Regions from separate parts of the Marinobacter sp. CA1 genome, predicted to be linked through region 2. Evidence: riboswitches for the same ligand, from Rfam matches in the RefSeq annotation. Region 2 holds a riboswitch; the other holds the start of a gene.
The links. Region 2 has a riboswitch for cyclic di-GMP ahead of J2887_RS01865 (OmpA family protein). Riboswitches for the same ligand answer to the same signal wherever they lie in the genome.
Positions count from the first base shown of each region.

Region 1 (3,409 bases), 2.0 Mb from region 2:
GGGTGCAGCAGTAACAATCCGATGAACAACGCTGCGGTGGCCAGACCGTGGACCAGCACCTGTTCAAACTGCAACCACTTTGACAGCAAACGCCACCAGGTGGGGTAAAAAAGTATCAGGCTGATCAGTGTGACCGTTAGATAGGGTACAGCCTGGGGCAGGTTCGTGTGCGCCTTCCTTAACATCGACATCCGGGGTCCGCCTGACCTGAGCGACTACGTTACAGCATACTGGGTATTCGCCGCCGTTCAACAACCTGGGCTTAACCGGCGGTGATTTGGCCCTGGCAGAGCCAATAAAAAAGCCAGCCGAAGCTGGCTTTGGGATACTACTTGCTGGCTTACGCCTTTTTACGACGGGCCGCGCCCAGACCGGCCAGGCCGAGACCGAGCAGCGCCAAGGTTCCCGGCTCGGGAACAGGCAGTACGGACTCAACCATCACCACCAGGTCATTGAAGTCCTGGTCGCCATCGGCGTAAAGCACGTCTTCCCAGCCGAGGATGAACTCGTTGTCAGTCCAGGTGCCGGCGAAGTAGCCAGGGATGTTGATCGTGTCAACGTCGTTGCCCTGCAGGGCCACCATCTGATCAGAACCGTTGGTGTTCAGATCGCTGTCTGAGAAGAAGGTGGGACCGGAAGCGCTGCCCAGATAGTAGCCGAACTGGTTGCTGGAAAAGTCGATGCCAGTGTCGGAGCCATTGATACCAACCGAACCATCGGCCAGGAAGCTCAGAGTTACCTGGCTGCCGAAACCGTTGTTGGGGCCGTCGCTGCCGGAAAACAGTTCAACGAAGGTCGTTGGATTCGAGCGATCGTAGACACCGAATGTGTTTGACCCGGAATTGCCCGCAACCTCTACTACGAAGGTGCTGACACTGCCGCCTGAGCCGGTAATGCTCCAGTAGCTGTCCAGACCGTCATCCAGTTGATCCGCGTTGACATCAATGGAAGAACTTCCCGGGGTTGGTGCGGTGGTGATTGCGTCAATCTGGCCCTGCAGACCGGTACCAACGCCGTCATCGCCATCATTACTGACATAGACCGCACTGGCCGAGGAAGCCCAGGTCAGTGCCATTGCTGCAGTCAGGAGTTTCAGTTTCATGGAATTGTCTCCAATTTGTCACTAATTCCTTGTATCCATCTCTCTTGTGCAGCCAGGCCGTCTCTATTGTTTTGAGATCCTTGGCTTTCCGTCCCACCCTCACAGATGGTTTGGCCGGTGGGTGAGCTTGTTCAAACCCCTCCCTGCCGAGTAATAAGCGATTACCGTGCCAATGTTGTAGCTAATTGATTTTCTGAACTTTCCGGGGTGCTCTGTAATGGGCATGTAAAAGAAGCTGACAAGCAGGGTGTGGTAGAGCACCAACACTGTTACGCCCACTGTGCCTGGAATTGGCCGCTTGGTACGGCTAGTGAGCTGTTTTAACGATAACTCTTCTGGGTGAGGGTGGTGAGAGGAAGACCTGTTCCGTGGGGTGTACAAAGTCTGACGCTGGGTTTTGCGGGCATGTAACCCACCGATGACAGACGTAGGCGCTGTCATCGGTGGACGGTGTCTATGCCTATAGTGCCTGTTTCACCTGTTCCAGATGGTCGGCAATTTCTTCGCTTTGTGGTGCTGCTGCCAGAGCCTTTTCAATGGCTGCCATTGCTTCCTGGTGCTTGCCCTGCAGATGGAGTACCCAACCGTAAGTGTCCAGCACAGCGGGGTTGTCCGGTGCCAGCTCGCTGGCCCGTTGCGCCAGCTCCAGCGCTCGTGCCGGCGAGGACTCCCGGAGTAGCCAGGCCAGGTTATTCAGCGCCAGTATGTTGTTGGGTTGCCGATCCAGGACTTCCTGGTAGTGTCGGGCTGCTGCCGCATCGTTGCCCTGTTGCATCAGGTAGTTGGCTCGTTTCATCTGGGCCTGCAGATTGCCGGGCGCCTGGCCCGCCCAGGTCTGGGTGAGTTCGTCCACGCGATCCGGGTCCTGGGTCTCAGCCAGACTGATCAGTGCTGGCAACATGCGCTGATCTTCACTGGCCTGCCATTGCTCTTCCAGATACCGATAGGCCTCGTCGGCCCGATCCATCTGCTGCAACAGCGAGGCCCGGCTGACCACAATTTCAGGTCGGGTGCCGAATCGCTCTTCCACCTCATCCAGTTGCGCCATGGCCTCTTGCTGCTTGCCTTCGAGTTGGTAGAGCCGCGCTGGCAGCAGTGCGAAGCCCAGATGTGCCGGTTGCAACGCAATGGCCTGGGTCGCGTTGGCCTGGGCGTCGGCCCAGTTTTTATCACCAATCAGGCCCTCCGCCTGCGCCACCAGCAGACGGGCTTTGGCGTGTTTGACTGGCTCAGAGGCGGTGTCTGCGTCGATTCCGGCCAGAGTGTTGGCCGCTGCGTCCAGCTCGCCCTGACGCACCTGAACCATGGCAATCAGCGCCGCACCGCTGTTGCTCAGCTCTGGATCATCACCGGTCTGCGACTTCAGCCATTCAGCGACTTCCTCCATGGAATGGGTCATGGCGTACAGTCGGCCGGCCTGTCGCAGGGGTTCCAGATTCTGTGGCGTGAGTTTCGCCGCCTTGATCATGGTCTCCGCTGCTGCCTCGGTGCGTTCCAGCTTGGTTTGCAGGTTGGCGAGGGCAATAAGGCCCGGCTGGTAGTTGGCCTGCTTGGTGGTCAGCTCCTTGAGCCTGGCCAGGGCGCGTTCGTTGTTTTCCAGGCCGGCATCGACAAGGCTGGCCATCAGAATGGCCTGGGGCGAGTCCGGATACCCGTTAAGTAGGGAATCGCGAATCTCCCTCGCTTCGCCCAGTTCATCCTGCCTTAGAAGCTCGCCAACGTAGGAGCTGGTGGTAGGCCAATCCGACGGGTTGTTTGCAAACGCCATTCGTAGTTGTCCCAGTGCCTGCTGCGGCTGACCTTCCGACAGATGGTGGCGGGCAAGGGCCAGGTTCAGGCGTGTCATCTGGGGGTTTAGCCCCAGGGCCTTGCTGATACTGGCTACGCCCTCATCCGCGCGCCCTGGCAGAGACAACGCCAGCACGCCGTGCATGGCGAGCAGATCCGGATCGTTGGGTCTGGCCTCGATGGCGCGGCTGAGATTGGCGAGGGCATCTTTGCGTTGGCCCTGTTCAACCTGCGCCAGGGTAGCGGCGCGAATGAAGGGAGTGGGGGAGGTTTCAGGGTCCAGGTTGTCGGCCAGCAGACCCGCGCCCTCACTCAGGTCCCCCAGTTGCAGGTTGAGGGCGCCAAGCATCAAGGCGGCCTGCTCATTCTCCGGGTCCAGCTGTAGCATGTCCTGCAGGGTGACCCGGGCTTCTTCCAGATTGCCGGACTGGATCGCTGAAACCGCGGCCTTGGCGCGTTCGCGAGCGTCGGTGTCGGTGTTCTCCGCGAGGATACGGTTGTAGAGCTGGGCCTCGGTAA
Region 1 is NZ_CP071785.1:2,429,723-2,433,131, reverse strand. Features, by position in the region: gene J2887_RS11125 (exosortase/archaeosortase family protein) at 1-185, opposite strand, end outside; gene J2887_RS11120 (DUF4114 domain-containing protein) at 341-1,102, opposite strand; cyclic di-GMP riboswitch class I at 1,147-1,227, opposite strand; gene J2887_RS11115 (tetratricopeptide repeat protein) at 1,563-3,409, opposite strand, start outside.
Region 1: linked by a shared signal. The riboswitch ahead of J2887_RS11120 (DUF4114 domain-containing protein) and the one ahead of J2887_RS01865 (OmpA family protein) in region 2 are both predicted to bind cyclic di-GMP.

Region 2 (3,409 bases):
CGGAACTGCCCAACCGCATTCGCGGCATCCGCAAGACCCTGTCGGAGCAGCTCGGGGTTTTGCTGCCGGAGGTCCGTATTCGCGACAACCTGCGACTGAAACCGGCGGAATACTGCATTAAGCTCGATGGCGTTCGCATTGCCAGCGGCGAGGTGGACCCGGACAAACTGCTGGCCATCGAAGGCGCCGAGACCTATGGCCAGCTCGACGGCGAACTGGTCAAAGAGCCCGCCTACGACATGAGCGCGGTGGCTATTGCCCCCGAGCACAAGTCGCGGGCACTGAACCTGGGCTATTCGGTGGTGGATGCCGCCACCGTGATCAGCACCCATCTGGGCAAGGTGATGCGCCAGCACCTGGATGAAATCTTCAGCCACGACGACGTCCTGGCTCTGGGGGAACGCCTCAAGGGGGTGTCGGAAAAACTCGCCGAGGCCCTCAACAGCCAGCTCAGCCCGATGCAACAGCTGCGGGTGTTCCGCCACCTGCTGTCCGACCAGGTCAGCCTGTCGGACATCCAGACCATTGCCACCACCCTGGTGGACAGCGCCGACGTCACCAAGGACCCGGTGTTGCTGGCCGCCGACGTACGCTGTGCGTTGAAGCGCAGCCTGGTACGCCAGACCATCGGTGAACGCGATCAGCTCAATGTGGTCACCCTGGCGGACGAGCTGGAACAGACCCTGATGAAGGCGCTGCAGCAGGCCCAGCAGTCCGGCCAGGCGTCACTGGACAGCTTCCCGGTGGAGCCCCAGATGCTGGGACGGCTGCAACAGGCGATGCCACAGGTTCGCGATGAAATGAAACGTCAGGGCCTGCCCCAGGTGCTGCTGGTCGTGCCGCAGCTGCGGCCGCTGCTGGCGCGCTATGCCCGCACCTTCGCCCGCGGGCTGGCGGTGCTGTCCTACAACGAAGTGCCGGAGCAGATGCACATCGATGTGGTCGGCACACTGGGGTAGTGACGGTTAGAGGTCCTAGCTGAAAATGGTGTCAGAACAAGCGGGGGTTACACATTTTAGCAATTCGCCACAAAGGGCGACTCTCCGCTACAAAACAGCGGTTGCCGGCACAACGTCAATTACTGTTAACTAGATCACACTATCGAGAAGGCCGGTGTCTGACGAACCAGACACCGGTTTCAATAACTTAGCTACAGACAAAGGCAAACTGTCGCGAAAGCGCAGGACGCAAAGCCTCCGGTCTAACGATTCGACAGAATCCATGATAGCGGGGTTGCCGGGCTAAGATATCTCTCCCCGCGGCGTCGGTCCCGATGCCGCCCAGGTCGATATCTTTTCCCACAGTCACCACACAGCAGACGTTTTTGTCATCGCCGTGGTGCCTGCTGTTGTCTTCGCAATACGCCTTGGTCTGCACCAACCAGTGCCCCAAGTAAGGTCGGAAACGATGACGTCGCAAGGTATGCGCAATTTCTTGTCCCGGGCCAATGCCGCCATTCTGGCGTTGTCGGTCGCCGGTACAGCAGCCGCCAATTCCGGGGTGGTCCAGCAACTGGCCATGGATCAGGTCCATTGGTCTTTTACTGGCGACCGCTTCCACTGCGAACTTGAGCTGGATCTGAAAAAAAATGGTGAATTGTTGCTGAGCCACCCGGCTGGCGCCCCCATGCAGGTGCACTACCGCCCGGCCCAGGCCCTCCCGGCCGAGGTGTCACTGGCCAGCCGCACCGCGCCCTGGCAGGGCGATCGTCAGAGCCAGGCCACCGCATTGGCGGCCCGCGACGATCACTTCCGGCTCGACCAGCACACCAGCCGCTCAGTGCTGACCGCCCTCGACAGCGGCCTCTGGACCAGCCTGTACCTGGATACCCTGGAGCTGCGCATTCCCACCGTGAACTGGGCACCGGTTGCCGACCGCTTCCGCCAGTGCGAGCAGCAACTGTCACCGCTGTCGGTGCACCAGGCCCGCGACCAGGTGGTGTTCTACCAGGCCGGTCAACGGGCCCTGACTCCCGAGCAGATCGCCGACCTGGAGGACCTGGCCCGCTATGTCCAGCTTGATCCCCAGGTTCGCAAGCTGCTGGTGGATGGCCACACCGACAACACCGGCTCCCGCCTGGGCAACCTGCAGATTGCCCGCGAACGTGCCGCCGACGTGGCTGCGGTGCTCAAGGCCGCCGGCATTCCCAACACCATGATTGAACAGCGGGCCCACGGCGACCGCTACCCGTCCGCCAACAACGACACCGCTGAAGGCCGGGACCTGAACCGCCGCGTCACCATCCGTATCGTCAGGCAGGAAACTGAGGAAACCTCATGAAGACGCCCTTGCTCATGATTCAAGCCAGCCCGCTGGCCACCAGTCTTCACCAACAGCTGATCGCCGCCGACTACGACGTTCGCCTGGTCAACGGCACCGCGCCGGAGCTGGACCCGGGCACACCTCCGCCAAGCCTGATCCTGCTGGACGCCGCCGTCAGCCCGGACATCGTGCCGGTGCTGCGCGACTTCGGCCTGCGCTACCCCGGCTGCCCGGTCATCACCCTGGTGGATGCGGGACAGAGCGCGCTGGCCGGCGAGGCCATGCACCATGGCGCCATGGATTACCTGCTCAAGCCCTTTACCGGTGAGCAGCTGGTGGCCACGGTCAACCATGCCCTGAGCCTGAACCAGCCCATCCCCGACATGGTGGTGGCGTCACCGGCCAGCCAACAGGTCCTGCTGCTGGCCAAGAAGGCTGCCCAAACCAACGCCTCAATCCTGATCGGCGGCGAGTCCGGCACCGGCAAGGAATGCCTGGCGCGGTATATCCACGATCAGTCGCCGCGAGCCAAGGGTCCCTACGTGGCGGTCAACTGCGCGGCCATTCCTGAAACCATGCTTGAGTCCACCCTGTTTGGCCATGCCCGGGGCGCCTTTACCGGTGCTCAGCAGAGCCAGACCGGCAAGTTCGAGCTGGCCAACGGCGGTACCCTGGTGCTGGATGAGATCTCCGAGATGCCGCTGGCCCTGCAGGCAAAACTGCTGCGGGTGTTGCAGGAACGGGAACTGGAAAAGCTGGGCTCAAACCAGAAGGTGAAACTCGATGTCCGGGTCATTGCCGCCAGCAACCGTGACCTGCGCGCCGAGGCCGCCGCCGGCCGCTTCCGCGAAGACCTGTTCTACCGCCTCGACGTGCTGCCACTGAGCTGGCCGGCCCTGCGCCAGCGTCAGGAAGACATCCTGCCACTGGCCCGTCACTTCCTCGCCAAGCACGCCCCGGAATCCGGCTTCGAACTGCATCCGGAGGCTGCCCGGGCGCTGCTGGCCCACGACTGGCCCGGCAACGTGCGGGAACTGGAAAATACCATCCAGCGCGCGCTGATCCTGGCCCGTGGCCTGGTGATCCAGAGCATCGACCTGATGCTGCCAGACACCGTGCCAGTGCCCGCCCCGGCACCGGCGGCGTC
Region 2 is NZ_CP071785.1:401,274-404,682, reverse strand. Features, by position in the region: gene flhA (flagellar biosynthesis protein FlhA) at 1-959, shown strand, start outside; cyclic di-GMP riboswitch class I at 1,152-1,241, shown strand; gene J2887_RS01865 (OmpA family protein) at 1,408-2,280, shown strand; gene J2887_RS01860 (sigma-54-dependent transcriptional regulator) at 2,277-3,409, shown strand, end outside.